Regions from separate parts of the Halochromatium sp. NSM3 genome, predicted to be linked through region 1. Evidence: predicted binding sites of a transcription regulator. Region 1 holds the regulator's gene; the other holds the start of a gene.
What was found. Region 1 encodes sigma-54, which starts transcription at its own class of promoters, with help from an activator protein. Its sites were predicted from a motif close to TGGCANGNTNCNTGCTT; they were not measured.

Region 1 (15,387 bases):
CGCTGACGATAATGGGCAAGGATGCCCTCGTCGGCGCCAGCCAGCACGGTGCCACTCTCGGCATTGACCACCAACAGCTCATCCTGGCGCAATAGATGGGTGGCGTTATGCACCCCCATGATGGCCGGGATATCAAGACTGCGCGCGAGGATCGCGGTGTGCGACATCGGCCCGCCGTGCTCGATGACGAAGGCGCCAATCCCGCGATGGCGCAGCAGGATGGTGTCCGCTGGCGTCAGATCATCGGCGACGATGACTCGATCCTTGAGGTCACTCGCCGAGAGCGACTGAGCCGGCGGCTCGCCACTGAGAAACATCTGAATCTGGCGCACCACATGGTCGACGTCATCCCGCCTGGTGCGCAAATAGGCATCGCCCATGGCATCGAACACCTCGATCAGGGTGTCGCGCTGAATCTGCAGGGCCCAGCTCGCGTTGATGCTGCGCTCGCGAATCAGCGCCTTGGTCGCATCCACCAGGGCCGAGTCCGTGAGCATCATCAGATGGGCATCGATGAACTCGGCAATATGCACCGGCGTCGAGTCGGGGATCTGGCGGCGCACCGACTCGAGATGCTGTTGTGCGCATTCCAGCGCATCGTCGAGTCGCCGCACCTCGGCGTCGATCCGATCGCGCTCGATCTCTTCGGTGACCACGGTCGGCTCGCGTCCGAACAGGTAGGCACGGCCGATCGCGACCGGCCGCGAGCCACTGACACCGACCCCGAGCAAGGCCGTGGTCATTCCCCTTCTCCAAAGCAATCGGCCACCAGGGCCTCCAGCGCATCGGCGGCCTGCTCGGCATCCGGCCCGTCCAGCTCGACCGTGATGCGCGTGCCGCAGGCGGCGGCCAACATCATCACGCCCATGATGCTCTTACCGTTCACCCGCCGGCCCTGGCGTTCGACCTGGACTTGGCTTTGAAACGCGCTCGCGCAGGTCACGAACTTGGCCGCCGCGCGCGCATGCAGGCCAAGGCGATTGATGATATCGAGTTCTCTACGGACCATCATTGGATTCCTGGGTACAGCCGAGCACACCGTCGCGCCCCCCGCTCAAGGCCTTGTCGGCAAGTGCCGACAGCTCGAGGTCGCCATAGTTGAGCACACGCACCAACATCGGCAGGTTGACCCCGCTCAGCACGCGCACATCGCGACGGCGGCGCAGCGCATCGGTCACATTCGCCGGCGTCGAACCATACAAATCCGTCAACACAAGCAGCCCGCCGCCATCATCCAGGCGCTCGGCGCATTGCCGGATCTGGAGGCGCAACTGGTCTGGATCATCCTGTTCATGGACGTCAATCGCAAGCGCCGCCAGCGGGCAGCGTCCGAACATGCGGGTTGCGGTCTCCAGCAATTCCGCACCGATCCGGTTATGCGTGATGAGCAAGACAGCAACGCTCATCCGAGCTCCCGATGGCGGACCAAGACCTGATGGCCTTGCCCTTCGAAGTGCCGCTGTAAGGCGTTCACCATGAACACCGAACGATGCCGCCCCCCGGTGCAGCCGACGCCGATGGTCAAATAACTCCGGCCATCGTTCTCAAAGCTCGGCACCCAGCGATCGAGGAAATCGATGAGATCCTCGCGCATCCGAATCGCCTCGGGCGAGCCTTCGAGGAAGTCCGCCACCTCCGGGTCCAGGCCCGTCAGCGGTCGCAACTCGGGCTGCCAATGCGGATTCGGCAGGCAACGCACGTCGAAGACGAAATCCACCGCCGCCGGGATGCCATTCTTGAACCCGAACGACTGCAGCAACAGCGGCGCCCGCACTCGACCCTTGCGATTGAGGTTCTCGCGGATCAGCTCGCGCAGCTCATGCACATTGGTGTAGGAGGTATCGATCTGGGTCGTCGCCGTGCGGCGCAGCGGCTCGAGCAGGCGCCGCTCAAGCTCGATCGCCTCGGCAAGCGGACGCTCGGCATCGGTGAGCGGATGCTTGCGCCGGGTCTCACTGAAACGCGTGACCAGGGTCGGCGTATCGGCATCGAGAAAGATGACCCGAATCCTGATCCCCTTCGCCTCGAGTGCCTTGACCACGCCAGGAACCTGCTCAAGCAATTCGGGACCACTGCGCGCATCGATGCCAATCGCGGTACCGCCGCGGCCATCGCCGCCCTCGGGGCGGGTCTCCTTGAGCCCGAGCGCGAGATCATGCAGCAGAAACAGCGGCAGATTGTCGATGCAGACATAGCCGATATCCTCGAGCGTACGCAGCGCGACGCTCTTGCCGGCCCCCGAGAGACCACTAACGATAATCAGCTCCATAACACCCTCGCGGAAGCCGGCGGCGACCGCGTCGGACGCGCTATTCGGCGGATGGGTTTGGCGTCGTGCATGGGGTGGCCTCATCAATGGAACGGGCTTGTCGCTCGATCAGATCAGCGCTGGCATCATACCCGCGCAGGCGCAGGATCTGATGACGAACAGCGGTCTCCAACAAGACAGCAAGATTGCGCCCCGGGGCGACGGGAAGCGTGATCTCGGGGATCGCAACCCCGAGGATGGTGCGCGAGGTGAGACTGCCGTGCAGCCGGTCCATGCGTGCCAGCGCCTCGCCATCGAGGGAGCGCATGTTGACGATCAAGCTCAACTGCTCGGCTTGCTGAACCGCCCCCTCGCCAAACATCGCCCGCACATTGAGCACGCCGAGTCCGCGCACCTCGAGGAAATCGCGCAACAGCTCGGGACAACTGCCCTGCAAGGTCTCCGGGCCGATGCGCGCCATCTCCGGCGCGTCGTCCGCGATCAGCCGATGCCCCCCGCGCACCACCATCTCGAGCGCGAGTTCGCTCTTGCCGACACCGGGGTCGCCCACCAACAGCACCCCCATGCCCAGCACCTCGAGGAAGACCCCGTGCAAGGTGGTGCGCTCGGCCAGGGCATAGGTCAGGAAATACTGGAGCCGATCGACGATCTCCTCCTCGGAGGTCGGCGACGCCAAGAGCGGCGTACCCGAGCGCTTAGCGTGCGCCAGAAAATGCGCCGGAGGCTCGATGTCCTGAGCGAAGATTACCGCCGCCGGGCGCGCGGCAAACAGGCGCTCAATCGTCTCGCGCGCGGACGCCTGACTCAGATCCTCGAGATGGTGCATCTCGGCGAGCCCCAGCACCTGCAGGCGGTTTGGATGGATGCAGTTCAGCGAGCCGACGAGACTCTGCGCGGCGCCGCCTGGCAGATCGTCGCTGACCAGCGCCAGTGGCTGCGTGGGCATGGGGGTCAGCCAACGCAGGCGCAGGCGCGGTCCAAGCTGCGCGACCAACCCTTGGAGCGTATCGACGGGTGGCATCGGCGTGAACGGATTCAGCGCTGACCTCAGCGCCGCAGCAAGGCCAGCACGGTGCTGGCGTCATTCGCCTCGCGCAAGGCCGCGCGCAAGCGTGGATCACTGAAGCGCTCGGCCAACCCGGCCAAGAGGCTGAGATGGGCCTCGGTCGCCGCTTCCGGGACCAGCAGACCAAAGGCGAGATCGACCGGCCGATCATCCGGCGCGTCGAAGCCCACCGCCTGATCGAGCTGGACGAAGGCGCCCACGGCATCGTCGATACCGGCGATGCGCGCATGCGGTAGCGCGACCCCCTCGCCCAACCCCGTACTGCCGAGCCGTTCACGCTCATTGAGCAGGTCGAAGACCGCAGACGGGGAACAGTGCGGACCTACCGGCGCCAAGAGTTCGGCCAAGGATTCCAGCAACCGCTTCTTACTCGTGACCTCGACACGACAGCGGATACGTGGCTCTGTGATTAACGTCAGGGGAAGCATCAACTGTTGCTCCAAAAGGAATCGGAGTCGCGCGCCATCGACAGGCGCCTCTGCCGTTCAGATAAAAAAAGAGGCCGGAGCCGACCAGCGCGCGTCGGACTCCGGCACCGGCGTCCAGGCGCTCGCTTAGTGCAGCGGCTCCCGCTCGTCGTCGAGTTCGTCGCCAGGCTCGCCGCTGACGGTTTCACCCTCGGCCTGCGTCTTGGTCGATGCGCCGCGATGACTCTGGCGCTTTTCCTTGTACTTCAGGACCTGGCGATCGAGTTTGTCGATCAGCCCATCGATGGCTGCGTACATATCCTCGTGAACCGCATCGGCGAAGACATCGGCCCCATTCATGTGGATGCGGGCCTCGGCCTTCTGCCGCAGTTTCTCGACACTGAGGATCACATGCACTTTGATCACATGATCGAAGTGGCGTTCCAAGCGCTCGAATTTGCTGTCGACGTAGCCCTTCAGCGGCTCGGTGATATCGACATGATGACCCGTCAGGTTGATTTGCATAGTGTCACTCCTGGGTTTGCAAGCGCACCGTAGCGGCACGTGACGCTGACCGCTACAGGCGCTTGCGCTCGTTCGAGGGTGGGATACCCATGGCCTCGCGGTATTTAGCGACGGTACGGCGCGCGACATTGATGCCCTGTTCGGACAGGATGCCGGCGATCTTGCTGTCGCTCAGTGGTTTGTTGGCCGCCTCGGCGGCGACCAGTTTGCGGATGAAGGCACGGATGGCGGTGGACGAGCATTCGCCCCCCGCAGCGGTGCCGACATGGCTGGAAAAGAAGTACTTGAACTCGAGCGTACCACGTGGGGTGTGCATATACTTCTGAGTGGTCACGCGCGAGACGGTTGACTCATGCAGTTCAAGCGACTCCGCAACGTCTCTCAGGATCAGCGGACGCATCGCCTCTTCGCCGTACTCGAAGAAATCGTGCTGCAGCTCGACGATCTTGGCCGCCACCCTCAGCACGGTGTCGTTGCGGCTCAACAGGCTCTTGATGAACCAACGGGCCTCCTGCAGATGCGTCTTGAGGCAGGTATTCTCGGCGCCATTATCGGCGCGTCGAATCAGCTTCACATAGTCCTCGTTCACTCGCAGTTTAGGCTGCGTGTCGGGATTGAGTTCGACCTGCCAACTGCCGGCGCGCTTGCGCACCAGCACATCGGGGATGACGTAGTCCGGACGATGCTCGCTCATCAAGGCCCCGGGCCTTGGTTGCAAGGAGCGAATCAGCGCCAGGGCGCGTCCAAGTTCCAGGTCCGAGAGCTTGGTATGGCGGCGCAGCTCATCGAGATCGTTGCGCGACAGCGCATCGAACAGTTTCTCGCAGATCATCAGCGCGCCGGCCCGATGCGGGGTCTCTGCGGGGAGCTGGCGCAGTTGCAGCAACAGGCACTCGCGCGGATCGCGGGCGCCGATGCCGGGCGGATCGAGGGCCTGGACGGCGTGCAAGACCGCTTCGATCTCATCGCGTTCGAGATCCTCGAGATCCAGCGTCTCCAGAAGCTCGGCGGGATCGAGCCGGAGGTAGCCATCGGCATCAATGGCATCGATCAGCGCCTCGGCGATCAGTCGGTCGCGCGCCCCGAGATGGCCCAGATTGAGCTGCCATTCGAGGTGGTCGTGCAGCGTCTGCGGCCGCGACTGCTGGGCGAACAGGTCGACCTCATTGCCCGAGCCGACCCCGGCCGAGGCCGAAGGACCGGCATACTGCTCGCTGGCTTCGCTGTCGTAGGTATCGCTCCAATCGCTGTCGAGCGGCAGATCATTGGGCAGCGCATTCGACTCGGCCGGAACCTCGGCGTCAACCGCAGCATCGGCCTCATGGCGCTGGCGTTCGCTCTCCTCGCGGGTCTCGGCGGGCGCGCCCTCGCGCTCGGTCTCGCCCTCGTCTGCCGACTCCAGCATCAGATTGGACTCGAGCGCATCCTGGATCTCGCGCTGCAGGTCGAGCGTGGAGAGCTGCAGCAGCTTGATCGCCTGCTGGAGCTGCGGCGTCATGGTCAACTGCTGACCAAGACGGAGCTGGATGCTTTGCTTCATGCCGAGCGTTGATACGAGTGCGAAAGGCTTGATGGAACCTTGAAGTCTAGTCGAAAAGCCTGCTCGACGGCCAAGGTGCTTTACAGCCGAAAATGTTCACCGAGATACACGGCCCGCACCTGCGGGTCCTGCAGCAACGCGGCGGGAGCGCCGGCGGCAATCACCTCGCCGGCGTTGATGATGTACGCCCGGTCGCAAATATCCAGCGTCTCGCGGACGTTATGGTCGGTGATGAGCACGCCGATGCGCCGATCGCGCAAATGGCCGATGATGCCTTTGATATCGCCCACCGCGATCGGATCGACGCCGGCGAAGGGCTCGTCGAGCAGCATGATCTTGGGCTCGAGCGCCAGCGCGCGGGCGATCTCGAGGCGTCGGCGCTCGCCTCCGGAGAGGCTCAGCGCGAGCGAATCGGCAACATGGCTGATGCCCAGTTCATCGAGCAGCTCGTCACAGCGCTGGCGATGATCCTCGCGACTGCTCTCGGCGCGCATCTCCAACACCGCCATCAGATTATCGCGCGCCTTGAGTTTGCGAAAGACCGAGGGTTCCTGGGCCAGATAACTCAGCCCCCGCTGCGCGCGGGCGTGCATGGGCCGATGCGTGATGTCCTCGCCGTCGAGGAGGATGCGTCCGGCGTCGGCGCTGACCAGGCCGACGATCATATAAAAGCTCGTGGTCTTGCCCGCGCCGTTCGGCCCCAGCAGGCCCACCACTTCGCCGGCGTCGACACTGAGGTCGACACCATTGACCACGGCCCGCCGCCGATAGGTCTTGGCCAGCGCGCGCGCCTCGAGGGTCGGCATCATTGCGCGGGCGCCGGCTCGGGCGTGGATTCGGGCTCGAGCCGAATCTTGACCCGCTCATAGCCTTGGGCGCTCATGCCTGCGGTCACGCGCTCGGTGATGCGGTTGTAGACGATGCGGTCGCTGGCGAAACGGTCTTTCGCTTGGATCAGCACCGCCTCATCGATCAGGGTCAGCTCTTCACGCTCGGCCTCGTACTCCATCCGCAAGGCCTGCCCGGTCACCTCGTCCGGGTCATCATCCAAGCGCTGACGATAGCGGACCGGTTGGCCGATGGCGATGATCTTCTTGATCCGGCGGTCAGACTCGTGATGCACCAGCATCTCGTCGGCCTGAATGCGCAGACTGCCTTGGGTGACCTCGACGTTGCCGATGTACAGGCTGGTCAATTGCTTTTCGTCAAACTCGGCGGCATCGGCCTCGATATACATCGGCTGATACTGATCGTCCTCGAGCGCCCACGCGGGCGTCGCGGCCCAGAGCATCAGGCCGAGCGGCGCCAGCCCGAACAGCAAAAGCTCGAGCAGCATAAGCTCAAGCAGCGCAAACAAGCGGGATGCGCGTTGGCGCTGTTGATTCATCGCGTTCACCTCAACCAGCATCATCATCGTTACCCCGCCCCATCCGATCAGCATCCATCCGAGCACCATCCGCCTGCGTATCATCCATCCGCGCGCGCACAGCCCCGAACAACTGGATACGCGTCTCGCCACCAAGCCAGGCCCGCAAACCCTGGCTTGCGCTCAGCCGGTCATGCTCGCGTTCAACCTCGACATAACGCGCGGTTTCGGCGTAGTCGACCTCGGGTAACACCAACAGCTCGCTGGTGCGAAGCTCGATCGGCGCCGACTGTGCCGTTGCCGCTCGCTGCAGTCGCACGTCCTGCTCGAGCAGCACCTCGTCACCGCGCGCATTGATCCATGCTCGCACCGAGCGGGCGTGCCAGCGCAGGGCCGCAGCGTCGAACAGCCTCAGCACCGGCTCATCCAACTCGCTGCTGTCGTCATCAGGGTAGTGGCGAAGACGCACCGCGTCGAGACGCCGATCGGGCAGCCCCTCGGCATCGAGCGTCACCACGCTGAGCCCTTCGACGATGTAGTCTGGACGGCGCTCACCATCGCGCCCCGGCGCCTTGCTGGCGTCGTCTGCCCATTGCAGCCACAATGCCGCGCTGCCGAGCGCGAGCAAGAGCACGGCTAGGCTGAGTTCACGCCTGGTCAGGAACATCGGGGCGCGCGGCATAGCGCTGCAAGAGCGCATCGAGCTTGCCTTGCGCGGCCAGTAATCCCTCGCAGACCTCGCGCACGGCACCGCGTCCGCCAGGCAAGCGCGTCTGCCAATGGCAATGCGCCTTGACCAGCGGATGCGCATCGGCCACGGCCACGGCCAGACCGACCTGGCGCATCACCGGCACATCGACCACATCGTCGCCGACATAGGCCATCTGGGCATGCTCAAGCCCGCAGGCGGCGCGCAACGCCGTGTAGGCTGGAGCCTTGTCGCACTGTCCTTGGTAGACATGCGCCACGCCGAGGCTCTCCATGCGGATGCGCACCACCTCGGAGCGCCGCCCGGTGATCACCGCCATCGCGATACCGGCCTCGCGCAGCATCGTCATGCCATGACCGTCGCGCGAATGGAACGCCTTGTATTCCTGGCCATCATCGCCGAGGTAGAGACTGCCGTCGGTCATCACTCCGTCGACATCGAAGATCACGAGTTCGATCGCCCTTGCGCGCGTGTTGAAGTCGGTCATGTGCTTCTGGCTCCCCCGAGTACCCTCGTGCCCACTCTCCGGCCTATGATACGCGCATGAGCAACGCAACGATGGTGACCGCGCGCGGCTGGTGGGATTTGGCCGATCGCGCCACATTCTACCCGGACGACTTGCCCGAGGATTGGCAGCTGACCTATTTCGCCAACTGTTTTCGTACCACCCTGCTGCCATCCTCGGTCTGGAGCCTGAGCGATGCCTCGCAGGTCGCACAATGGCGCGATGAGGTGCCAGCGGGATTCCGCTTCGTCGCCGAGCAGCCGCGCGCACGGTTGACCGCGCATCCGACTGCTCGATCGACCGCTCCTGCTCGTTCGACACAGGCCGAACCGCCGCTCCAGGCCGCCATCCTCGGGCAGTTGCTCGAACCAAAGCTCGCAGCCTGGCTCGAGCCGGTAGCGTCTCCGCCACGCGTCCCGGCCGACGCCGGCGAGCCTGCGGCCGGCAAGCCCGCAGTGGAGGCCTGGTTTCGCTACCTTGGCCCTGGCTCGGATGCAGGCGCGGACCCGGATTCCGGCTCAGGCTCGAACGCGGGCGAGCCCAACGCCGCCCGCGAACGCTATGCCGTGCAAGCGCCGAGCGCGCTCCACCAAGACCTCCGGGGCGCTAAGCACTGGCTGAGCGCACTGATCCAGCACCATGGCCACGCACCGAGCCTGATTATCCTGGCGCAACCGACCAGCAACAGCCTCAGCGCCTGGCAAGAGCTGCTGGAACTGCTCGGGCTGAGCCAGCGGTGAACCAGCGCTGAGCCTAATCCGCCCTCATCTAGATCAGCTGGGAGCTGGCTTCTCGGCCAGACATGGAACCAGCGCTGGATCAGACAGGCAGAGACCCGTCAGCCAGTAAAGCCGCCTCGTCCTTGACGCTGTGCGGGGAGGTCGCGAGAATGCCCCGCTTTGGATCGCAGCCCGCACAGGGATCAACCATCGATGGAACCAGCTCTGTCCAAGCCCGCAGCCGAGCCAAAGGCAGCGGCCATGGCCACCGACGCCACGCCGGGCGAGGCGCTCGTGCGCGTGCGTGGTCTGCGCTTTTATCATGCCGAGCACTGCATCTTCGACGGCATCGATCTCGAGATCCGGCGCGGAATGGTAACTGCCATCATGGGCCCAAGCGGGACCGGCAAGACCACCCTGCTGAAACTGATCAGCGGGCAGTTGCAGCCAGACGCCGGCGAGATCGAGGTCGATGGACACGCGATCCAGTCACTCAGTCGCGCCGATCTCTATCGGCTGCGCACCCGCATGGGCATGCTGTTTCAAAGCGGTGCCTTGCTCACCGACCTGAGCGTGTTCGAGAACGTGGCCTTCCCCATCCGCGAGCACGCCAAGCTGCCGGAATCCGTGCTGCGCAAACTGGTGCTGATCAAGCTCGAGTCGGTTGGATTGCGTGGGGCTGCAGCCTTGATGCCGAGTCAGCTCTCCGGCGGCATGGCGCGCCGGGTCGCGCTAGCGCGGGCGATCGCGCTGGACCCGATGATGATCATGTACGACGAGCCCTTCACCGGCCAGGATCCGATTTCCAAGGGCGTGCTGGTCTCGCTGATCCGGCAACTGAACGATGCCAGCGGCATGACCAGCATCATCGTCAGTCACGATGTGGCTGATACCGCCAGCATTGCCGATTACCTGTACATCATCGCCAATGGCAAGATCATGGCCCAAGGCACCCCGCAACAGGTGGCGGCCAGCGAGTCGGCCTGGGTGCGGCAATTCATGGATGGCGAGCCCGATGGGCCCGTGCACTATCATTACCCGGCTGCGGCGCTGGAGCAGGATCTGCTCCAGGATGCCATCCATTGAGCGCCCCTCGTGCTTGACGTATTAGCGAGTCTAGGACGCGCGGGGCTCTCGATACTGGCCAGCCTCGGCCGCGCTCACCTACTGCTGGCGGGCATCCTGGGCGGCTTGCCGTCGATGCTGATCCGCCCGCGTCTGCTGCTGGCGCAACTCTATGGCATCGGCGTGCTCTCGCTGCTCATCATCGTCGTCTCCGGCCTGTTCGTCGGCATGGTGTTGAGCCTCCAAGGCCACTATGTGCTGTCACAGTTCGGCGCCGCCGAGAGTCTGGGGGTCATGGTCGCCGCCTCACTGGTGCGCGAGCTGGGGCCGGTGGTCACGGCGCTCCTGTTCGCCGGCCGCGCCGGGTCGGCATTGACCGCCGAGATCGGCCTGATGAAGGCCACCGAGCAGCTCTCTGGTCTGGAGATGATGGCCGTCGATCCGATCAAGCGTGTACTCACGCCGCGTTTTTTCGGCGGGCTGATCTCGATGCCGCTGCTGGCGGCGATGTTCAGCGCGGTCGGCGTCCTCGGCGGCTGGTTCGTCGGCGTTGGCCTACTCGGTGTTGACGACGGCGCCTTCTGGGGGCAGATGCAGAACAAGATCGACTTTGAAGAGGATGTCATCAACGGCGTCATCAAAAGTCTGGTCTTCGGCCTCGTCGTCACCTGGATCGCGCTCTACGAGGGCTACGATGCCACGCCGACCTCGGCCGGTGTCAGCCGTGCCACCACCCGCACCGTGGTGCAATCGGCGCTGGCGGTGCTGGGGGTCGATTTCATTCTCACCGCATTGATGTTTGGAGGCTGAAGCCATGGCGCGTATCCGTCTGAGCGAGATCCTGGTCGGTGCCTTCATGGCGCTTGGCTTCGTCGCGCTGTTTTTCCTGGCCATGCGGGTCAGCAACCTGAGCACGGCGACGACCGGCGAGGGCTATACCCTCAAGGCCCACTTCGACAACATCGGCAGCTTGCGCGTGCGCGCGCCGGTGAGCATGTCCGGTGTCAGACTGGGCCGGGTCGAGGCCATCGATTTCGATCAAGAGACCTATCAAGCGGTGGTGACGCTGCGCATCGCCGAGCGCTACGATCAGATCCCCAGCGATACCTTCGCCAACATCTTCACCGCCGGCCTGCTCGGCGAGCAGTACATCGGCCTCGACCCCGGCGGCAGCCCCGACATGCTGACGGATGGCGATCGCATCGAATTCACCCAGTCGGCCTTGGTGCTGGAACAGATGATCGGACAATTTCTTTTGAGTAAAGCGGAGGAAGGTGGCGAATGAGAACACTCCTGATCGCCGGCATCCTGCTGCTGGCAAGTCCATTCGGCGCCATCGGCGCCGAGCAGTCGGCAACCGAGCTGGTCGAGCAGACGGCCAGCAAGATGATTGGCGCGCTGGAGAACCGGCGCACCGAAATAGAGCGCAAGCCGCAACTGATCAACGAGCTGGTCGACAGCATCCTGGCCCCGCACTTCGACTTCGAGCAGATGACCCGGCTCGCGGTCGGCCGCGCCTGGCGGGACGCGAGCCCCGAGCAGCAGGGGGCCCTCATCGAGCACTTCCGCAATCTGCTAGTGCGCACCTACGCCAAGTCGCTCATGAAGTACTCGGGCCAGGACATCGTCTACGAAGCCGCGCGCCCCGGCACCCGCTCAGGCACCGTCGTAGTGCCGACCGAAGTGCGCGAATCCGGCTCGAGCGCCATCCCGATCGACTACTCCATGCTCGAGCGCGGCAGCAGTTGGAAGGTCTATGACGTGGTCATCGACGGGGTGAGCATGATCTCGAACTATCGCAGTCAATTTCGCTCCACCATCGCCAGTTCGGGGATCGATGGGCTGATCGAGCAACTGCGGGCCAAGACCGCGCGTGGTGCCTGAGCCCTTGCCTGCTCGCAATGGCTCAGGCGCGGCGGCCAACAGCGCGACAGCCGAGCAAGGCACGGCGGCCAACCAAGCGGCGGAACTGCTCGAGCTTGGCGCCGGCCAATTCAGGCTCCAAGGCCCTCTTGACCTCGGCACAATGCCCGACCTCGCGCGACAGGGCCAGCGGCTGTTCAAACGCTTGCGCCACGGCTTGCGCCACGACAGGGCGAGCCAGCCCCAACACCTCGAGATCGACCTTGGCGGTGTCGAGCGCAGCAGCAGTGCCGCGATTGCGCTCTTGCTCGACTGGGTCGCACAGGCCCAGCACGCCGGCTTCGGGCTCAGGTTTGCGAACTGGCCGGATGCCCTGAGGCGCATCGCCATCTTCTCTAACGTCGACGGTTTGCTCGGCATCGAGACGGATCAGCATGGATAAGCGTCAGTATGGATAAACTCTTGATCACCGGCGGACCGCATCTCGAGGGCGATGTCCGCGCCTCGGGCGCCAAGAACGCCGCTCTGCCGATCATGGCCGCGACCCTGCTCGCCGATGGGGTCTGCACGCTCTCGAACGTGCCACATCTGCGTGATATCACCACCACTATGGAACTGCTCGGGCGCCTCGGCGTGCAGTTGACGGTGGACGAGCGCATGGGCATCCAGGCCGACGCGCGTCAAGTGACCAGCGTCGAGGCCCCCTACGAACTGGTCAAGACCATGCGCGCCTCGATCCTGGTGCTCGGCCCTCTGCTGGCCCGCTTTGGCGAGGCCAATGTCTCGCTCCCCGGTGGCTGCGCGATCGGCGCGCGGCCGGTGAATCTGCATCTCGAGGGCCTGCGCGCGATGGGCGCCGAGATCCAGGTCGAGAACGGCTATGTGCATGCACGCGCCAAACGCCTGCGCGGCGCGCGCTATGTGATGGACATGGTCACCGTCACCGGCACCGAGAACCTGATGATGGCCGCCGCCCTCGCCGAGGGCGAAACCGTGCTCGAGAACGCCGCGCGCGAGCCCGAGGTGGTAGACCTGGCGCGGTTCTTGACCCAAATGGGCGCACGCATCCAGGGCGCTGGCACCGACAGCATCCACATCCAGGGCGTCAAGCGCCTCCACGGCACCGACTACAGGGTGCTGCCGGATCGCATCGAGACCGGCACCTACCTGGTCGCCGCAGCGATGACCGGCGGGCGCGTGCGCGTGCAAGGCACCCGCGCCGATCTGCTCGAAGCGGTGCTGATGAAGCTGCGCGAGGCTGGCGCGCGCGTCGCGGTCGGCGCGGACTGGATCGAACTCGACATGCAAGGCCGGCGGCCACGCGCGGTGGACATCCAGACCGCGCCGCATCCGGCTTTCCCGACCGATATGCAGGCCCAGTTCTGTGCCCTCAACAGCATCGCCGAGGGCAGCGCCATGGTGAAGGAGACGGTGTTCGAGAACCGCTTCATGCACGCGCTGGAGATGCAGCGCATGGGCGCCGATATCCGCATTGAGGGCAATGTCGCGATCTGTCGCGGCGTCGAGCGCCTGACCGCCGCGCCGGTGATGGCCACCGACCTGCGCGCCTCGGCCAGCTTGGTGCTCGCCGGCCTGGTCGCCGAAGGCGATACACTGATCGATCGCATCTACCATATCGATCGCGGCTACGACAATATCGAGGAAAAGCTGGCCGCGCTCGGTGCCCTGATCCGGCGCGTGCATTGATTCGCCTTGACCCGAGCTGCACTGCGCCCTGCCCCTTCCTGAACCCTCCTGACCTGTCCTGCTGCCGAGAGCGACCGCATCTATGTCCGACGATCAAAGGCTCACCATCGCGCTCTCCAAGGGGCGTATCTTCGAGCAGACGCTGCCGCTGCTCGAGGCCGCCGGACTCCGAGCGACCGAGGACCCGGAGACCAGCCGAAAGCTGATCCTGGACACCAATGACCCGCGCGTGAAGCTGGTGATTATCCGCGCCAGCGACGTGCCCACCTATGTCCAGTACGGTGCCGCCGATCTCGGCGTGGCCGGCAAGGATGTGCTGCTCGAGCATGGTGGCGAGGGGCTCTATGAGCCGCTCGATCTGCGCATCGCGCGTTGCCGCCTGATGGTCGCCGGCCGGCCCGATGCCGCGCTGGTGCCACCGCCAGCGCGCGGACGGCTGCGCATCGCCACCAAGTACGTCCGCAGCGCTGAACGACATTTCGCCGCCAAGGGGCAGCAGGTCGAGATCATCAAGCTCTATGGCTCGATGGAACTTGCGCCGCTGGTGGGACTTTCGGATCTGATCGTCGACCTAGTCGAGAGCGGCAACACGCTCAAGGCCAATGGGCTGGTGCCGCTCGAGCACATCGGCGACATCAGCTCGCGCTTGATCGTCAACAAGGCCTCCTGGAAGATGAAGCATGAACGCATCGCCGGCTTGGTCGAGGCGCTGCGCGGCGCTGTCGCGAGCGCCTAACGCAACCGACTGGCGCACCCGATTTTGGCTCAATCGACTGGCGCGTCCGGTTGGCTCAACCGCTTGGGGCTTCTAACTGGCGCACCTGGCCGATTGGCGCAACCGACTCGCGCCCAATCCCGCGTTCGGCTCATCCACGACCTGGCTGCACTTTTTGCATTGCCATTCATCGTTTTCGCACCTCAGCGTCTCGCATCGCCATGACCCAGATCGCTCGCCCCAACATCGCCCGCTTGCGCACCTCCGATTCGGATTTCGACGCCCGCCTCGACGCCCTGCTCGCCTGGGAGTCGGTCTCGGATGCGGGCGTCAAGCAGACCGTCGAAACGATCATCGCCGACATCCGCGAGCGCGGTGACGCCGCGCTGATCGAGTACACCGCGCGTTTCGATCATTGGCAACCGCAGGACGCAGCGGCGCTCGAGCTGGACCAGGAACGTTTGAGCGCGGCATTGCAGGCGATCCCGAGCGCTCAACGCGAGGCACTGGAAGCCGCCGCCGTGCGCATCCGCGCCTATGCCGAGCATCAGCGCCTGCAGAGCTGGCAGTTCGTCGAGGCCGATGGCACCCTACTCGGCCAGAAGGTGACCCCGCTCGATCGGGTCGGACTCTATGTCCCTGGCGGCAAGGCGGCCTATCCCTCCTCCGTGCTGATGAACGCCCTTCCAGCCAAGGTTGCCGGCGTGCCAGAGCTAGTGATGGTGGTACCAACGCCTGGTGGCGAACTCAATGAGCTAGTGCTGGCCGCAGCCGCCATCGCCGGGGTCGATCGCGTCTTCGCCGTCGGCGGTGCGCAAGCGGTCGCCGCGCTCGCCTACGGCACCGAGACGGTTCCGGCCTGCGACAAGATCGTCGGCCCCGGCAACATCTATGTCGCCACCGCCAAGCGCGCGGTATTCGGCCAGGTCGG
Region 2 (15,387 bases), on a different contig from region 1:
TGGCTCAGCGCGGCCTCCGCCGCCTGCTTCTTCAACTGGTCCTGATCCTGTGCAGGGTCCATGGCCGCTCCTCGAATGCTGTTCGGGTGATGGAAAGGAGGCGAAGTATAGCAAAGGCCTTTCGAGCTGATCTGTCGTATCCTGAGACGTTTTGCCCCGTTTTTTCCCTAGCTCGGCGCGACTCCCCATGCTGCACTCCTACATCGAGCGAATCCTCAAGGCCCGCGTCTACGAGATCGCGATCGAATCACCGCTGACCCTCGCCAAGGGACTCTCGCGGCGCCTCGGTAACCGCGTGTTGCTCAAGCGCGAAGACCTGCAGCCGGTGTTCTCGTTCAAGCTCCGTGGTGCCTACAACAAGCTGCGCCACCTGCCCGCCGCTGCGCTCGAGCAAGGCGTGATCGCGGCCTCGGCCGGCAACCATGCCCAAGGCGTCTCGATGGGGGCCGCGCAGCTTGGGGTGCAAGCGGTGATCGTGATGCCCAGGACCACGCCGGGCATCAAGGTCGACGCGGTGCGCCACTGGGGCGCCAAGGCGATCCTGCATGGAGATTCGTTCGACGAGGCCTATCGCCACGCCATGACCCTGGTCGAGGAGCGTGGGTTGACGTTCCTGCATCCGTTCGATGATCCGGATGTCATCGCCGGCCAGGGCACCATCGGCATGGAGATCCTGCGCCAGCATCCGGACCCACCGCATGCCATCTTCGTGCCGGTTGGCGGCGGTGGGCTGATCGCTGGGATCGCGGCCTATGTGAAGTCGATCCATCCCGAGGTCAAGATCATCGGCGTCGAGCCCGAGGAGGCGCCGACCCTGCACGCCGCGCTGGCGGCCGATGCGCCGGTGCTGCTGCCCGAGGTCGGGCTGTTCGCCGATGGCGTCGCGGTGCGGCGCATCGGCGAGGAGACCTTCCGCATCGCGCGCGAGACGGTCGACGAGGTGGTGCTGGTCAGTACCGACGCGATCTGCGCCGCGATCAAGGACATCTACGACGACACCCGGGGGATTGCCGAGCCTGCGGGGGCGCTGGCCGTGGCCGGGCTCAAACAGTACGTCGAGCGCACGGGGATGCGCGACGCGGCGCTGATCGCGATCGAGAGCGGCGCCAACATCAACTTCGATCGCCTGCGCCATGTCGCCGAGCGCGCCGAACTCGGCGAGCGCCGCGAGGCCCTGTTCGCGGTCGCGATTCCGGAACGTCCGGGGAGTTTTCTCGCCTTCTGCAAGGCGCTCGGCAAGCGCCAGATCACCGAATTCAACTACCGCTATGCCGATCGGCACCAAGCCGTGGTCTTCGTCGGGGTCGAGCTTGGCGGCGGCCTCGCCGAACGCCACGAGATGATCGAGCGCATCGAGAAGAAGGGCTTCGAGGTCACCGATATGAGCGACAACGAGACCGCGAAGCTGCATATCCGCTTCATGGTCGGTGGCCATGCCCCCGGTGTCACCGACGAGCGCCTGATCCGCTTTGAGTTCCCGGAACGTCCCGGGGCCTTGCTGAGGTTTCTCTCTGGCCTGGGTCGGCGCTGGAATATCAGCCTGTTCCATTACCGCAACCATGGCGCCGCCTATGGCCGGGTGCTGATGGGGATTCAGGTGCCCGCCGCCGAGGAGTCGGCGTTCACTGAACTGCTGACCGGGCTGGGGTATCCGTTCTGGGACGAGAGCGAGAACCCGGCCTATCGGCTGTTCGCCGGGATTGAGCGCGGGGCCTGATGACGTCAAGCGGGCCGACGCTGGTAGAGTGCGCGCTCGGTCACCACGGCATCCAGGGGGACATCCCAGGGCTCGGGCTCGATGGCGTCTAGGCGCTGGCATTCATGCGCCAGGCCGATCAGACGCGGGCGTTGCCAATACTGGCGATCACGCAGGAAGGCCAGGCTACGATCATAGAAGCCTGCGCCCATGCCGATGCGATGACAGTGCGCGTCGAATCCGACCAGCGGCACCAGGATCAGATGCAGGCCCTGCGGTGGGACGATCTGGCGATGATGCGCGCGCGGCTCCAGGATGCCGAAGCGATTGCGTCGCCAACGCGTCTCGGGTGCGTTGCGCACGAACCACAGCCGGCCCGGCGCATGCACTCGCAGCACCGGCAGGTACCAGCGGCGTTGGCCTGGGAGCCGTGCGCGAATCGGGGTCGGATCGAGTTCGCCCGCCACCGGCAGATAGTACGCGATGCGGCGCGCCGCGCGGATCAGGCCGCTGCCGAGCAAGCGTTGACACACAGCCTCGGCGTGATCGCGCTGTTCGAGCTGGCTGAGTTGACGACGGGCGCGCCGCAGGCGGCGACGGAGCGAGGGATCGGTCATGGGGAGCGACACCTCCCACCTGTGCCGGTGCAGTCCTTCGTTCTTGAACCTGAGGGTTCAAGTGGGGACGCTGCATCGTGCTTCAGGCTTTCCGCTCTATGGCGGACATGCACAACGGCTCGATGTTTAGCGTCCCCGGGGTACGAATTAGGCTCAAGAAAATACCCAGGCCGCTGCCGTACACTGCAGGAGATGTCTGAGCGCGAGACTATACCTTATCCTCGGCAGCGTCCACCCCGCTTGGCTGCGGACGCTGGGCTGGGTCGCGAGGAACCTCTGGGTCAATGGCATCGGACAAGCGTTCTTGGATCGCCTGGAGGCGCTTGAGCTGCTGGCTGACCGAGTCGCGCTCGCGCATCAGCTCGTAGAGCAGATTCAGCGCCGCGATCACGGCGATCCGGTCGGCACCGATGATACGGCCGTTCTGACGCACCTCGCGCATCCGCCGATCGAGCAGCTGCGCGGAATCCATCAACCCATATTGCTCATCGGGCGCGCAGGCGATCCGGTACTCTTTGTCGAGGATACGGATGGTGACAGGCATCGACCTGCCGTCATCGGATGCGTTCATAATTGCTCCTCCATCACCCTGAGGCGTGCGACCATGGCTTCGAGCCGGCTGCGTGCGAGTTCGGTTTTCTCAATCAGCTCGGCACGCTCCGCAACCAGGTGCTCTTGGCTTGCACGCAATGAGGCATTTTCCTCTTTTAGCCGCTGACACTTGCGGATCAACGCGTCCACGTGTTGCTCTAAGAGATCGATATCGAAGTCGGCCATGCCGAGCCCCAGCGGGAAAGCTTGTCGCGACTATAGAAGGCGGTCAAGGTTGGGTCAAACCAAGTGACTTGATCTGACTGTCCGCCAGCGCCGGGCTCGGCGTCATCCGGGCCCGAGCGGGACTCGATCAGGGCTCGCCCAATGCTCGTTCAGCGCTCGCTCAGTGCCCCCACCGATGATTAGGATCTGTACATGGTCTCCGATGCCCCCTTCTCCGACGACGCCCCTGATTACGAACGCCTGACTCAGCTCTTGGTCGGTGCCGAGCTGGCGCCCACGCCCGCCGAGGCTCAGGGCATGCTCTGCGGTCTGCTCGCGCTGCATCTGCCGGATGCGCTCGAGCGCTGGCACGCGCAGCTGCTGGCACCGCCGGTGGACGCGCCGGCCATGGACGCGCGTGAAGCACCAATCCATGCGAACGGCGCCGATGGTGCATCGGCGCCGCTGGATCTGACCGGCCACAGGCGCGCACTCGCGCCCACCAAGGAGGCCGATGGCGACGCCGAGGCACGCCGTGCGATCCTGGACCAACTCGCGACTTGGACCCAGTCCGCGATCGCCCCACCTTCGGTGAGCTTCGAGCTGCTGCTGCCAGGCGAGGAGCGGCCGCTGCACGAGCGCGCCAATGGCGTGCTCGATTGGGTGCGCGGCCTGCTGTTCGGGTTGGCGCTCGGTGGTCTGGAGCGTGAGCGCCTGCAGGGGCAGGCCCGCGAGGCCTTTGATGATCTGGTCGAACTTACGCGCCTGGATCTGGAATCGGTCGCGGAAGACGATGCCGATGAACAGGCGCTCACCGAGATCGTTGAATTCTTGCGCATCGCCGCGATGCTGATTCGGGAGGAAACGGCCAAGACCTTGCCCAACGCGCAAGCCCAGCAGGCGCACGAGAGAGGATTGCATTAAACCGATGACAGAAGCGACCAAGGTGGCGGCTGGCAGCGCCGCACGCGCGACCACCGCCAGGGCTCCCCATCCCTACAGCAGCGCCGAGCTGCGACGCCGGCGGCGAGCGCTGCTCAAGGCGCTCGGCGACGAGTCCGTGCTGCTGGTGCCGGCGGCGCCGGAGGTGATCCGCAATCGGGATGTCCATCATCCCTATCGCCAGTCGAGCGACCTGACCTGGCTGACCGGCTTCCCCGAGCCCGAGGCCGTCGCGGTTCTGGCGCCGAAGCGCAAGGACGGCGCCTTCGTGCTGTTCTGCCGCGCGCGTGATCCCGAGCGCGAGGTCTGGGATGGCTTCCGCCATGGGGTCGAGGGCGCGCTCGAGCACTTCGGAGCCGATCAGGCCTTCCCGATCACCGAACTCGATGAGCGCCTGCCCGAGATCCTCGGCGACCGGCGCCAGGTCGTCTATCCGCTCGGGCTCGACGACGGCTTCGATCGGCGCGTGATGGGCTGGCTGCGTGCGGTGCGGGCGCTGGCGCGCAAGGGCATCGGTGCGCCCAGCGAGCTGGTCAGCTCCGACCCCTATCTGCACGAGCGCCGGCTGATTAAATCCAAGGCTGAACTCAAGCTCATGCGCCGCACCGCAGCCATCTCGGCGGCGGCGCACCAGCGCCTGATGCGGACCGCCGCGCCGGGCTGCTCGGAGCAGCGTCTGGAAGCAACCTTCCTCGCCGCCTGTGCCGAGCGGGGCGCCCGCTTCCAGGCCTATCCGCCGATCGTCGGTAGCGGCGCCAATGCCTGCGTGCTGCACTATGTCGAGAACGCCGATGTGCTGCGCGAGGGCGATCTGGTGCTGGTCGATGCCGGCTGCGAGCTGCACGGCTATGCGTCCGACATCACCCGCACCTTCCCGGCCAACGGTCGCTTCAGCGCGCCCCAGCGTCGGCTCTATGAGCTGGTGCTGGCGGCGCAGCTGGCGGCGATCGCCAAGGTGCGCCCCGGCAACCGCTGGAACCAGCCGCACAAGGCGGCGCTCAAAGTGCTGACTCAGGGATTGGTCGAGCTTGGGCTGATCGCGGGTGAAGGCGTCACTGATGGGGTCGCCGCCGACCTGAAACAGCTCATCAAGGACGAGCGCTACAAGCCGTTCTTCATGCACAAGACCGGCCATTGGCTGGGCATGGATGTGCACGATGTCGGCCAATACAAGCAGGACGGCCAATGGCGCCGCTTCGAGCCCGGCATGGTGCTCACCGTCGAACCGGGGCTCTATATCGCCCCGGACGCTGAGGCGCCAGCCGAGTATCGCGGCATCGGCATCCGCATCGAGGACGACGTGCTGGTCACCGAGGGCGAGCCCGAGGTGCTCTCGGCCGGCGTGCCCAAGGATCCGGATGCGATCGAGGCGCTGATGGCGGCGAGCGCGCCTGACAACTGACACCTAACACCGAGGTCCGAGACGTTCCCATGCACGACACTGATCTGGTCATCATCGGCGGCGGCCTGGTCGGCGCCAGCCTCGCCGTCGCGCTCGCCGAGACCGGGCTGCGCATCACGGTAGTCGAGGCAACGGCCGCCGATACACCGGCGCACCCGAGCTATGACGAGCGTGTCATCGCGCTCTCGCTCGGCAGCGCGCGCATCTTCCAAGGCATGGGCCTTTGGTCCGAGATCGCGCCCGACGCGGCGCCGATCCAGCATGTGCATGTCTCCGATCGCGGTCACTTCGGCTTCGCCCATCTCGATGCCAAGGACGAAGGCGTACCTGCGCTCGGTTACGTCGCTCCGGCGCGCGTGATGGGCGCCGCGCTCAGCGCCCGCATGGCGGCCTCGCCGCGTATCAGCGTGCTGCGTCCGGGGCGTCTGCAGGGGCTACAGATCACCAAGGAGCGGGTCAACTTGGAGGTGGCGGTGGCCGGCGAGTCGCGTCTGCTCCGCGCCGCGCTGCTGGTGGCCGCCGATGGCGGTGAATCCTCGGTACGCAAGCGCCTCGGGCTCGGGGTGCGTGAGCGTGACTATGGCTATGACGCGATCATCGCCACCATCACCCCGGAGCGCATCCCGGCTACGACCCGCCCCGGCACCGCCTTCGAGCGCTTCACCGACAGCGGTCCGCTGGCCTTGCTGCCGATGACCGAGGGCCGCTATGGCGTGGTCTGGACCGCGCCCCGGGCCGAGACCGCTGGCCTCCTCGGGCTGTCGGACGACGCCTTCATCGCGACCTTACAGCAGCGTTTCGGCAGCCGGCTCGGCGAACTGACGCGGCCGAGTCGGCGTATCGCCTATCCGCTGCGGCTGATGCTCGCCAACCAGCTCACGCGCGAGCGGCTGCTGCTGATCGGCAACGCCGCGCACACACTACACCCGGTGGCGGGGCAGGGCTTCAATCTGGGCCTGCGCGATGTCGCCGAACTGGCCGATCTGCTGGTCGATGCGCGGCGCACGGCGAAGGATCTCGGCGGGCCTGCGGTGCTCGGTCCCTACCGGCGCCGGCGCGCGCCCGACCACGCACTGATCGCCGGGCTCACCGATGGCTTGGCGCGGCTGTTCGTCAACCCTTGGGAGCCAGTGCGCGCCGGGCGTAACCTGGGGTTACTCGGGCTAGACTTGATCCCGATGGCGCGGCATCACCTCGCGCGCCGTTTCATGGGGCTAAGCGGGCGCCAGCCTCGACTCGCCCGGGGGCTGCCGGCCGAGAGCGCGCTGCCGCCGCCAACGTCGCCGGTCAAACCGCTGGCTTAACCGCCGCTTCAACCGCTGGCCACACCGCCTGCACTGAGGACCTCATCGATGTCAGAAACAGACCGCCACAGCCTTGGGCACTTCGACATCGCCATCGTCGGCGGCGGCATGGTCGGTGCCGCCCTCGCCTGTGCCTGCGCCGAGCGCGGTTTGTCGCTGGCGTTGATCGACGGCCAACCGCCCCAGCGCACCTGGCCGGCGGGACAGGTCGATCTGCGTGTCTCGGCATTGAGCCGCGCCAGCCAGCGCATCCTCGCGCGCATCGGTGCCTGGCCGCGCATGGTCGAGTTGGGTGTCAGCCCCTACCGCGAGATGCAGGTCTGGGACGCGGTCGGCGGTGCCGAAATCCATTTCGATTCGGCCGATCTCGGCGAGCCGGATCTTGGTCATATCGTCGAGAATCGCGTCACCCGGCTGGCGCTCTGGGAGCGGCTGGAGGCATTGAGCGACTCGGCGCCGCGCCAGTCGGGCTCGGGCCGCTCGGCATCGGAGCAGTCGGTGCCGGACCAGTCGGCATCGGGCCACACGGCGCGGATCGAACGGCTCTCGCCGGCCGCGTTGAGCGCGCTCGAGATCGATGACCAGCAGGCGCGACTGCGGCTCGCCGATCAGCGCCAACTCTCGGCCGATCTGGTCGTCGGCGCCGATGGCCGCGCCTCCTTCGTGCGCGAGACCCTGGGCATCGGCTTGGACGCCGCCGATTACGCCCAGCGCGCCATCGTCGCCAACGTCGAGGTCGCGCACTGGCATCGCGAGACCGCCTGGCAGCGCTTCCTGCCGAGCGGGCCGCTGGCCTTCCTGCCGCTCGCCGATGGCCGCTGCTCGATCGTCTGGTCGGCCGACGAGGCACGTGCCGAGCAGTTGCTCGCGCTCGACGATGCCGGCTTCATCGCCGAACTCGAGGTCGCCTTCGACAAGCGTCTCGGCCCCATCCTGAGCGCCGGCCCGCGCGCCGCCTTCCCGCTCAGCCGCCAGCATGCGCGCGCGTATGTGCGCCCGCGCGTGGCCTTGGTCGGCGATGCCGCGCATGGCATCCATCCGCTGGCCGGACAGGGCGTGAATCTCGGTTTCCTCGATGTCGCCGCGCTCATCGACGCCATCGATCATGCCCGCGCCAAGGGCCGCGCGCTCGGCAGCCTGCACATCCTGCGCCGCTACGAGCGCGCGCGGCGTGGCGACAATGCCGCGATGGTCACCGCGATGGATCTGTTCAAGCGCGCCTTCGGCAACCGCAACCCGGCCCTGGTCGGCGCGCGCACCCTCGGCCTGGCGGCGGCCGAGCACCTGCCTGGCATCAAGCCGCTGTTCATCCGTCAGGCGCTCGGGCTTGGGCAGGATTTGCCGCGTCTTGCGCGTGTTGGTTGAGTGACAGTGGCGCGCTAAAACTGGAGACGGAAACGGCGAAGTCGCTGATGGATCCTTTCTAAGCAGGCTAATAGGAACCCATGATGGAAGCAATCCGCCGACAAACCATTGAGGATCTGCTGCAGGCCTGGACGCAGGATGAGCGCCTTGAGCTAATCGATGGCGAGATCGTTCAGCGCCCGATGGCGCGTTTCCACCATGGACTTGCGCAGTCGGGGCTGAATTTCCAGGTTCAGGCGCAACAGGCCGCTGGTGGCAGCCGGAGCGGTTGGTGGATCCTGACCGAAGTCAGCGTGCACTACAACGAGCATCAATGCCCTAGCCATGATCTTGCGGGCTGGCGCCGGGAGCGCCTACCGACGCCACCAACTGGTGTCGTGGCTGTGGTTCCAGACTGGGTCTGCGAGATCCTCTCGCCTGGCCATGAGCGCAAAGATCTGGTCCATCACCTCTTGCTGCTGCAACGCGCCGGTGTGCCGTACTACTGGGTCATCTCGCCCGAGGACCGTTCGCTGATCGCCTATGCGCTAGAGGATGGCCGCTACAAGGTCATTTTCTCGGCCGAGTATCCCGAGGGCGACACCCCGGAACGGGCGCGCATTCCGCCCTTTAACGCCGGCGAGATCGATCTTGGCGCGATCTTTGCCTAGGACTGAAACTATTCGACCTCAATGCACTGGTCAGCATGGCGGCCACGGCAGGATTGCTGTGCGACATCCAAATCCGCGAAGCGGCCTAGGCCGCACCCCCTGCCGGAGGATGAGCGATGCCGCCAACCGACACCACCGAACGCGGCCTTGAGTCCCTGATCGTCCTGGTCAACCATGCCGGCTACCTGCAGGGCGACCCCAGCGCCTTGCCTCCCTTAACCGCTGTGCCGTCCTGGCAATCGGCGCGCTCCCGGCGCGCATTAGACCGGGGCAGCGTCCATCCCTGGTAGCTCCGCCCTGGCTTCGCTGACGCTCGCCAGCGCTCTGCAAGCTCGGCTCCTGCCTCGCGGCTCCCTGCCAGAAAAGCCGCCGGCCTTCACACCTCCGCCCGGTCGTGCTCCGCTCCGCGTCCGCGCGCCCGGCCTCCGGCGCAAAGCCTCTGGGCGGGCTCGTCGCGGCGAACAAGGTGCAAGCCATCAGCACTCGGGCAGACGCCACAGCGGGCGTTGTCGCAACGCGCCCTGTGGCTGATCGAAGCGAAGAGCGAGAACGAGGCGCCGAGAAGAGCGGCCGTGCTGCGCACCGCCGTCAGACCAGAGTGGCAAGGAAGCTGCTCGAAGGCGTGACGTGCGCTAGACTCCAGTGGTGGCGATCATGAGAGAGCCTGGATTGCAGACAATCAGCCGCTGACTTGGGAGGCTAAACGCTAGTTGGTAATGCTTACCAAGAGGATTGATCAGTCACTAGACAAACGGCAGCTATGCAAGTTGAATCATGGCGTTGCTTGCATACTGAATGGTTTGGTTTGCGTGCAAGCTTTCGTTTTCGCGGTGCATGCAACTCGATGGTTCAATTTGCACGCAAATGAATACACTGTTAGCTAAAAGAAGAACACACAGGATGAGCTTTCCGTCTGACATCAAAGGAGCAATGCGTGATTGCATCCTCAAGCTTCTTTGGCCCAAGAAAGACATCGTCGCTTTCTTTGCCAACAATGGCTGCACAAAGGCTGACATAGCCGTACTCGGGGATACCCAGGCTCAAACCAGAAACAGCTTAGTTGACTCCATGTTTGCTCATTTGTCGTCAAAGACTGATGGCGGACTAGGTCCTTTTCGCGCGATGCTCCAGGCTCTCGTAGCATGGAGTCATTTTGATCCCTACTACTTTGAAACACTTCAGAAACTGAATCGCGCTGATGCGCAGCGCTCCATAGATCATCTAAAGCAGCTTCAAGAGCTTCGCGATCAAAGGTTGAAAAGCGAACGGAAGGCGAGAGAGGCAAAGGAAGCGGAGGCGCAGAACCCGAAGAGAACGTTGGCGGAACTCAAGACTCGCTTTATTCAACTGCTACAAGGTGCAGTCAGCCCTCAGAGTAGAGGCTATGAACTTGAAGCAATACTCCAAGAGCTTGCCAAAATATCTTCTCTGACTGTAACAACGGCCTTTCGAGTGAACGGGGAACAAATAGATGGAGCCGTTAAGTTTGAGGGCGAGAACTATTTGGTCGAAGCTAAATGGCAAGAACAGTTAGCGGCCAACGAGGCGGTCTATCAGTTCGTTGGAAAAGTCGAAGGGAAGCTCTACGGGCGAGGGATCTTCGTTTCGGTCAATGGGTTTAGCAGCAATGTCGTAACGTCTATCGTAGCAGGGAAAGCAATCAAAACCATTTTCGTCGATGGAGAGGATTTGACGATGGTCTTAGAAGGCATGCAAACGTTCTCCGAGATGCTCGACAAGAAGATTGCGGCTGCTCAGAACAAGGGTCAAATCTACGTAAATGCCATCACACTTAATGAAAAACACAACTAACAACTCCACCAGCTCCGACGCCAAACTGCGGCCTTCGCTCTCGCTCAGGCCGCAGTTTGGCGCGGGCTGTGGTTGACGTTGGGTGCAGCATACAATTGGCTGATGAGATGGATTTGAGATAAATATGAACCGACCGTCCTTTTTTCTATCATCGACAATTTATGACTTCCGTGATCTAAGATCGTCTATTAAGTATTTTCTTGAAGAGTTGGGCTATCTAGTTCTTGCCTCAGAATTCAATGATTTTCCAAAGCCGCTAAATAAGCATAGTTATAGTGCCTGCTTGGAAACCCTCCAGAAAGCTGATTACTTCATCTTGTTAATAGGAAATCGTGTTGGTGGGTGGTACGACCAAGAGAACAAGATCAGCATAACGCGGCAAGAGTACCGTGATGCATACAAGCTACATCAACAAGGAAAGCTGAAAATAATCACCTTTGTACGACGTGATGTTTGGCAATATCGTGAGCAAAGGAAAGAGTTATCAAGATTTCTTAGAAAATCTTCCGCCGAGGAAAAGGAAATTACTGAAATAGTCAATGCTGATAGTAAATTCGCAACAGATGCAGAAGCAATTTGCGATTTTATAGATAAGGTTAGCCGTAATATAGAGACATCAAAAGCCGTCAAGGGGAAAGGGCCACTTCCCACGGCTAATTGGGTGCACACATTCGAAACATTTCGTGATATTTCAGATGTTATTCGAACGGAAACATTTTCAGGAGAACCTCTAGAAAAACTAGCCTTTAAGCGTTTGTTAAGTCGCGAACTAACGGAAATACTAAAATCGAGCCTGGTAAAAATCGACGAGGGAAAGATTTATTCACCAATAAACTCTGTATGCGCATTTAGGCAAGAACACAGCATGAATATGAGCTCAAGAAATCATAGCGTGACAGAGGTGATTGGGAAGCGATGGGGCACTATATCGACATTCGCCATTTCCTTGTTAGGGGTGAAGATTCATGCACAGGTGTTAGATAGAGCAATTGAATCACCATTTTTTCTAAGATTCGACGCGAAACAGGACCAGTTTGTAGAAGAACCTGCATTTAAGGCAATTTATCAACTTCGGAATGAAATCAGGCTATTGTCTAGAGCAAATACCAATGAAGTACTAGAGGTTGTTTTCGAATATTCCCCAAAGAACATAGGGCGCAATGTTGAAAAGTTTAATATGGATACAATGAAACTCCTTCAGCTACTCCATTTGTTAGAGCGGTGGGTAAATGTTATTCAGCTTTCCTCAGCTATACTTAAACACTTGCAAGGAGCGGAATTTAAAATGCCTTTCGTATTTTCTGGCAGCCCTATTGAAGGCATGGATAAAGAGATAGAAAAAGAACGAGTTACTGATCTAGATGTTTCAAACTTTTTGAATGAGCAGTAAATTCCCACCCAACAAGTAGCTCCAGCGGACGCGCCAAAGGCGCGCGCCGCTGAGCAAAGCGTTAGCACAAACATAGAAAAGAGGATGGCATGGATATAGCAGCCCTTTTAAGGTGCATAAAAACAACATTTAAGATCAGCCGGTTACGATATCAGAGTGGATCTTACAGCCATCGAATCCAGCGATCTCCTACAAGCACTTCGAAGAAAAATCAGGGGCTTGCAGCTGGACACATTTCGCCACCTTAAAAGGGCTGCATGGATATAGAAAGCAAAAGTACATTCGAAAGAAGCTTGGTCGAAGGAATAAATTTGTTCACTGGAGCAGGATTCTCTGTGCTTTCAGCCGATCTACAAGGTAGATCTCTTCCTGTAGGTGACGATCTTAAGAAAGAGATACTGAAAGAGTTTCCAGGAGCACCAAAAACTCTACAGTTACCGCAACTTTGCACGCTAATATCCAGAACCAAAAGAGATGAGTTGGACCGTTATAATAAAGCGCGATTTGAAATCGGTGAATTTAGCGAAAAATATAAAAACCTTCCTTTCGTTAACTTAAAAAATATATTCACTACAAATATAGACAACTTAATAGAGTGTATATTCAGAGGAAGTAGCAATAAGTATATAAATAATGCAAATTTAAACGGGGTTAGTTTTCACGAGAAATCTGCTATCGATTATTTCCCACTGCACGGAACTATTTCCGATCCCGAATCACCTTTGATTTTTGGCGATTTGGATATTTCTAGCGCATTTTCAAATGACCCAAACAGGTGGAACTATTTAAAATCCATAATGAACAAGTTCCCAACTCTTTTTTGGGGATACGCCCTTAAAGATGCAGGAACATTGCAGGTATTTGCCGAGTCACTTAATGATAACAACAGGAAAAACGCTTGGATTATCGTCCATCCAGAGTATGTGGATGAGGGAGAGATAGAATACTATCGATCTCTGGATTTCAAGATTATTAGCTCTGATACTGAGTCATTCTTAGATTATTTGTCCTCCTTTTCTGATTCCGAACCTAATTTATATGGTGCGTCGCAGCATGAAAATCCATTTCCAGAAAATTCGGTACCCAGTCACTCTGATATAGAACGTAGATCAATAAGTGATTTTTACCAAGGGGCCAACCCCTCTTGGAGTGATATATATTCGTCCCGGGTTAGCAGGCTGCATCATTATGATGATATAGAAGAAAATTTGAATAGCGGAAAGAATGTTCTGATCACTGGTGGGCCAGCGACTGGAAAGTCTACTCTACTCATGCAGGTGGCCGCCTTTTATGATTTTATCGGAGTAAAGCTATTTATGTCCGATATTTCACCATCAAAGGCTGATATTATCTCATCGAGAATGGCGGAAACTCCAACTCTATTATTTGTGGATAACATGCAAACCTCGATAGAGGCGTTAAACACACTCTCTAAGTGTGCCAATATTAAAATGGTAATTGCTGAACGAGATTATGCATACCTGTCAGCATCGAGAGCTAATTTTCTAAGGAAAAATATCGAAATTATTGACATCACACATCTAAATGATGTTGATGCGCAGAAAGTTATAGATAGCATTCCTGCTGATTTGAAATCACGAAAAAATTACTCCATTAGGGAAGGGGACTCGCTATTCGAACTAGTTGAGCATAACTGCCAAACCCCTAGCATCAAAGAGCGCTTTAAAAACGTCTTAGAAGACCTTAAAAGAAAAGACGACAGGCTTGTGCAGCTGTTTCTACTAGCTTGTTACCTTCATAGTAGCCGAAGTGTCACGTCTATGGATGTGTTATACAGCTATTTTCAAGAAGGGTTTGGAAGCTACCAAAAAATATATTCTTTAATTGATATATTGAGTAGTAGCTTGTCAGAATACGCTGGCGACTATTCTGATAGCGAACAAGATTATTTTTCGATAAGATCCAACCTACTCGCCGACCACATTTCTACAATTGCGCCAGCAACCGATTTAGCTCATATGCTGGAGAATTTCCATAACAATGTCTCACGCTATTGCATACCAAATTATGATTCATTTAAGAGACGAGCTTATGATGCTCGTTTATTTGAGCGTGCGTTCCCTAATACAGACGATGGTGAGAAACTATATGACGTGATTTATAGAAAGCATAGCTCGCCGTTTAACCTTCAGCAAAAAGCTTTGTATCTTAGTAGAAGGGGGAATCATCAACGAGCATTTGAGGTAATAGATGAGGCAATTGCTAAGAGTGGCAGTAGGAATTGGTCTGTAAAGAATTCATGCGCAATAATTAAATTTAAAGCCAACATATCTTTACCTGATTCCACTTATGTCAGAAAAGCCTTGGGTGAAAGCATGGAATCTTTAGAGCAATGCCATACTGCTGATATGAGAAAAGCTTTTCATGCTATGTCATACGCTGACCACTCATTAAGGTACTGGAAAAAATATAGAGATCAAATTGCAAGAGGATATCTTGAAAAGTCTAGGGCATGGTTAGCTGAAGAGGCGGATAAAGATAATCGAATAAAAAACGTTTCTCGATTATTGGGACAAGTTAATAATGCCCTAAGATCATCTATATAGTGCTAACAAAGCAATGCACGCGACAAGCGCGTGATTGCGGCGTTGGGCGTAAAAGAAGAGAGCACCATGAAGGACCAATATTTCGGGGACATCAACGACTATCGGAAGTACGGACTGTTGCGCGCTATCATTCGTGCCAGTGGGCTCCGTATTTTGGTCGCCTGGATGCTGACGCCTGACGATGGGAGTACAGATGGGAAGTTCATTTCGTATTTGGAGCATCCAGGTAAGTGGTCACGTCACGACCCTGTTCTGTTCCAAAAAATCAAAGAGCTTTTGGCGTCGGGCCGGAAGCGCCGAGTAAGCTTAATCGAAGGCAGTGGCCTTATCCCGAAAGCAGAATACTTCTCCTCCCTTGTGCCCGATACAGCTTCAGGCCGAAGTTCGTGGTTCAATTCGCTTACCCAACCGGCGCAAGGTAGCGATTGCGTTTTCCTCGACCCCGACAATGGGTTGGAGGTGAAATCAGCCCTTTTAAGGTGGCGAAATGTGTCCAGCTGCAAGCCCCTGATTTTTCTTCGAAGTGCTTGTAGGAGATCGCTGGATTCGATGGCTGTAAGATCCACTCTGATATCGTAACCGGCTGATCTTAAATGTTGTTTTTATGCACCTTAAAAGGGCTGGAGGTGAAATCAAAGGTTTACGGTGGAAAGGACTCATCGAAGTTTTTATATTGGCGCGAAGTGGAAGCGCTCTGGGCATCCGGGAAGTCACTATTGATATACCAGCACTTCATTCGCGAAAAACGACTCAATTTTATTCAGCGCATGCTAGAGACTTTGAGGAACGCGACACCTGGCTCCTTTGTTGAGGCATTTTCCACACCCCACGTCGTTTTTCTCATGGCGTTGCAGCCCGAGCACCAAGAGTTTCATAGAGCAATCGT

Region 2: AC54T3_RS09645 (SIR2 family protein) is a predicted target of sigma-54. The motif match lies at 12,020-12,036, and genes of this name have one in related genera.

Annotation. Positions count from the first base shown of each region.
Region 1 is NZ_JCAQIA010000002.1:96,020-111,406, forward strand. It holds gene ptsP (phosphoenolpyruvate--protein phosphotransferase) at 1-743, opposite strand, end outside; gene AC54T3_RS01610 (HPr family phosphocarrier protein) at 740-1,009, opposite strand; gene AC54T3_RS01615 (PTS sugar transporter subunit IIA) at 999-1,406, opposite strand; gene rapZ (RNase adapter RapZ) at 1,403-2,269, opposite strand; gene hprK (HPr(Ser) kinase/phosphatase) at 2,310-3,290, opposite strand; gene AC54T3_RS01630 (PTS sugar transporter subunit IIA) at 3,317-3,763, opposite strand; gene hpf (ribosome hibernation-promoting factor, HPF/YfiA family) at 3,890-4,267, opposite strand; gene AC54T3_RS01640 (RNA polymerase factor sigma-54) at 4,320-5,807, opposite strand; gene lptB (LPS export ABC transporter ATP-binding protein) at 5,888-6,613, opposite strand; gene lptA (lipopolysaccharide transport periplasmic protein LptA) at 6,613-7,194, opposite strand; gene lptC (LPS export ABC transporter periplasmic protein LptC) at 7,205-7,840, opposite strand; gene kdsC (3-deoxy-manno-octulosonate-8-phosphatase KdsC) at 7,821-8,369, opposite strand; gene AC54T3_RS01665 (DUF72 domain-containing protein) at 8,426-9,127, shown strand; gene AC54T3_RS01670 (ABC transporter ATP-binding protein) at 9,320-10,192, shown strand; gene mlaE (lipid asymmetry maintenance ABC transporter permease subunit MlaE) at 10,202-10,981, shown strand; gene mlaD (outer membrane lipid asymmetry maintenance protein MlaD) at 10,986-11,456, shown strand; gene AC54T3_RS01685 (MlaC/ttg2D family ABC transporter substrate-binding protein) at 11,453-12,055, shown strand; gene AC54T3_RS01690 (STAS domain-containing protein) at 12,198-12,476, shown strand; gene murA (UDP-N-acetylglucosamine 1-carboxyvinyltransferase) at 12,485-13,741, shown strand; gene hisG (ATP phosphoribosyltransferase) at 13,824-14,477, shown strand; gene hisD (histidinol dehydrogenase) at 14,678-15,387, shown strand, end outside.
Region 2 is NZ_JCAQIA010000019.1:906-16,292, reverse strand. It holds gene rpiA (ribose-5-phosphate isomerase RpiA) at 1-62, opposite strand, end outside; gene ilvA (threonine ammonia-lyase, biosynthetic) at 188-1,717, shown strand; gene AC54T3_RS09705 (5-formyltetrahydrofolate cyclo-ligase) at 1,723-2,313, opposite strand; RNA gene ssrS (6S RNA) at 2,322-2,508, opposite strand; gene AC54T3_RS09695 (cell division protein ZapA) at 2,522-2,884, opposite strand; gene AC54T3_RS09690 (TIGR02449 family protein) at 2,881-3,090, opposite strand; gene AC54T3_RS09685 (UPF0149 family protein) at 3,283-3,993, shown strand; gene AC54T3_RS09680 (aminopeptidase P N-terminal domain-containing protein) at 3,998-5,413, shown strand; gene ubiH (2-octaprenyl-6-methoxyphenyl hydroxylase) at 5,443-6,717, shown strand; gene AC54T3_RS09670 (UbiH/UbiF/VisC/COQ6 family ubiquinone biosynthesis hydroxylase) at 6,766-8,082, shown strand; gene AC54T3_RS09665 (Uma2 family endonuclease) at 8,163-8,732, shown strand; gene AC54T3_RS09660 (hypothetical protein) at 8,849-9,022, shown strand; gene AC54T3_RS09655 (restriction endonuclease) at 9,633-10,544, shown strand; gene AC54T3_RS09650 (DUF4062 domain-containing protein) at 10,669-11,934, shown strand; gene AC54T3_RS09645 (SIR2 family protein) at 12,192-14,501, shown strand; gene AC54T3_RS09640 (hypothetical protein) at 15,095-15,387, shown strand, end outside.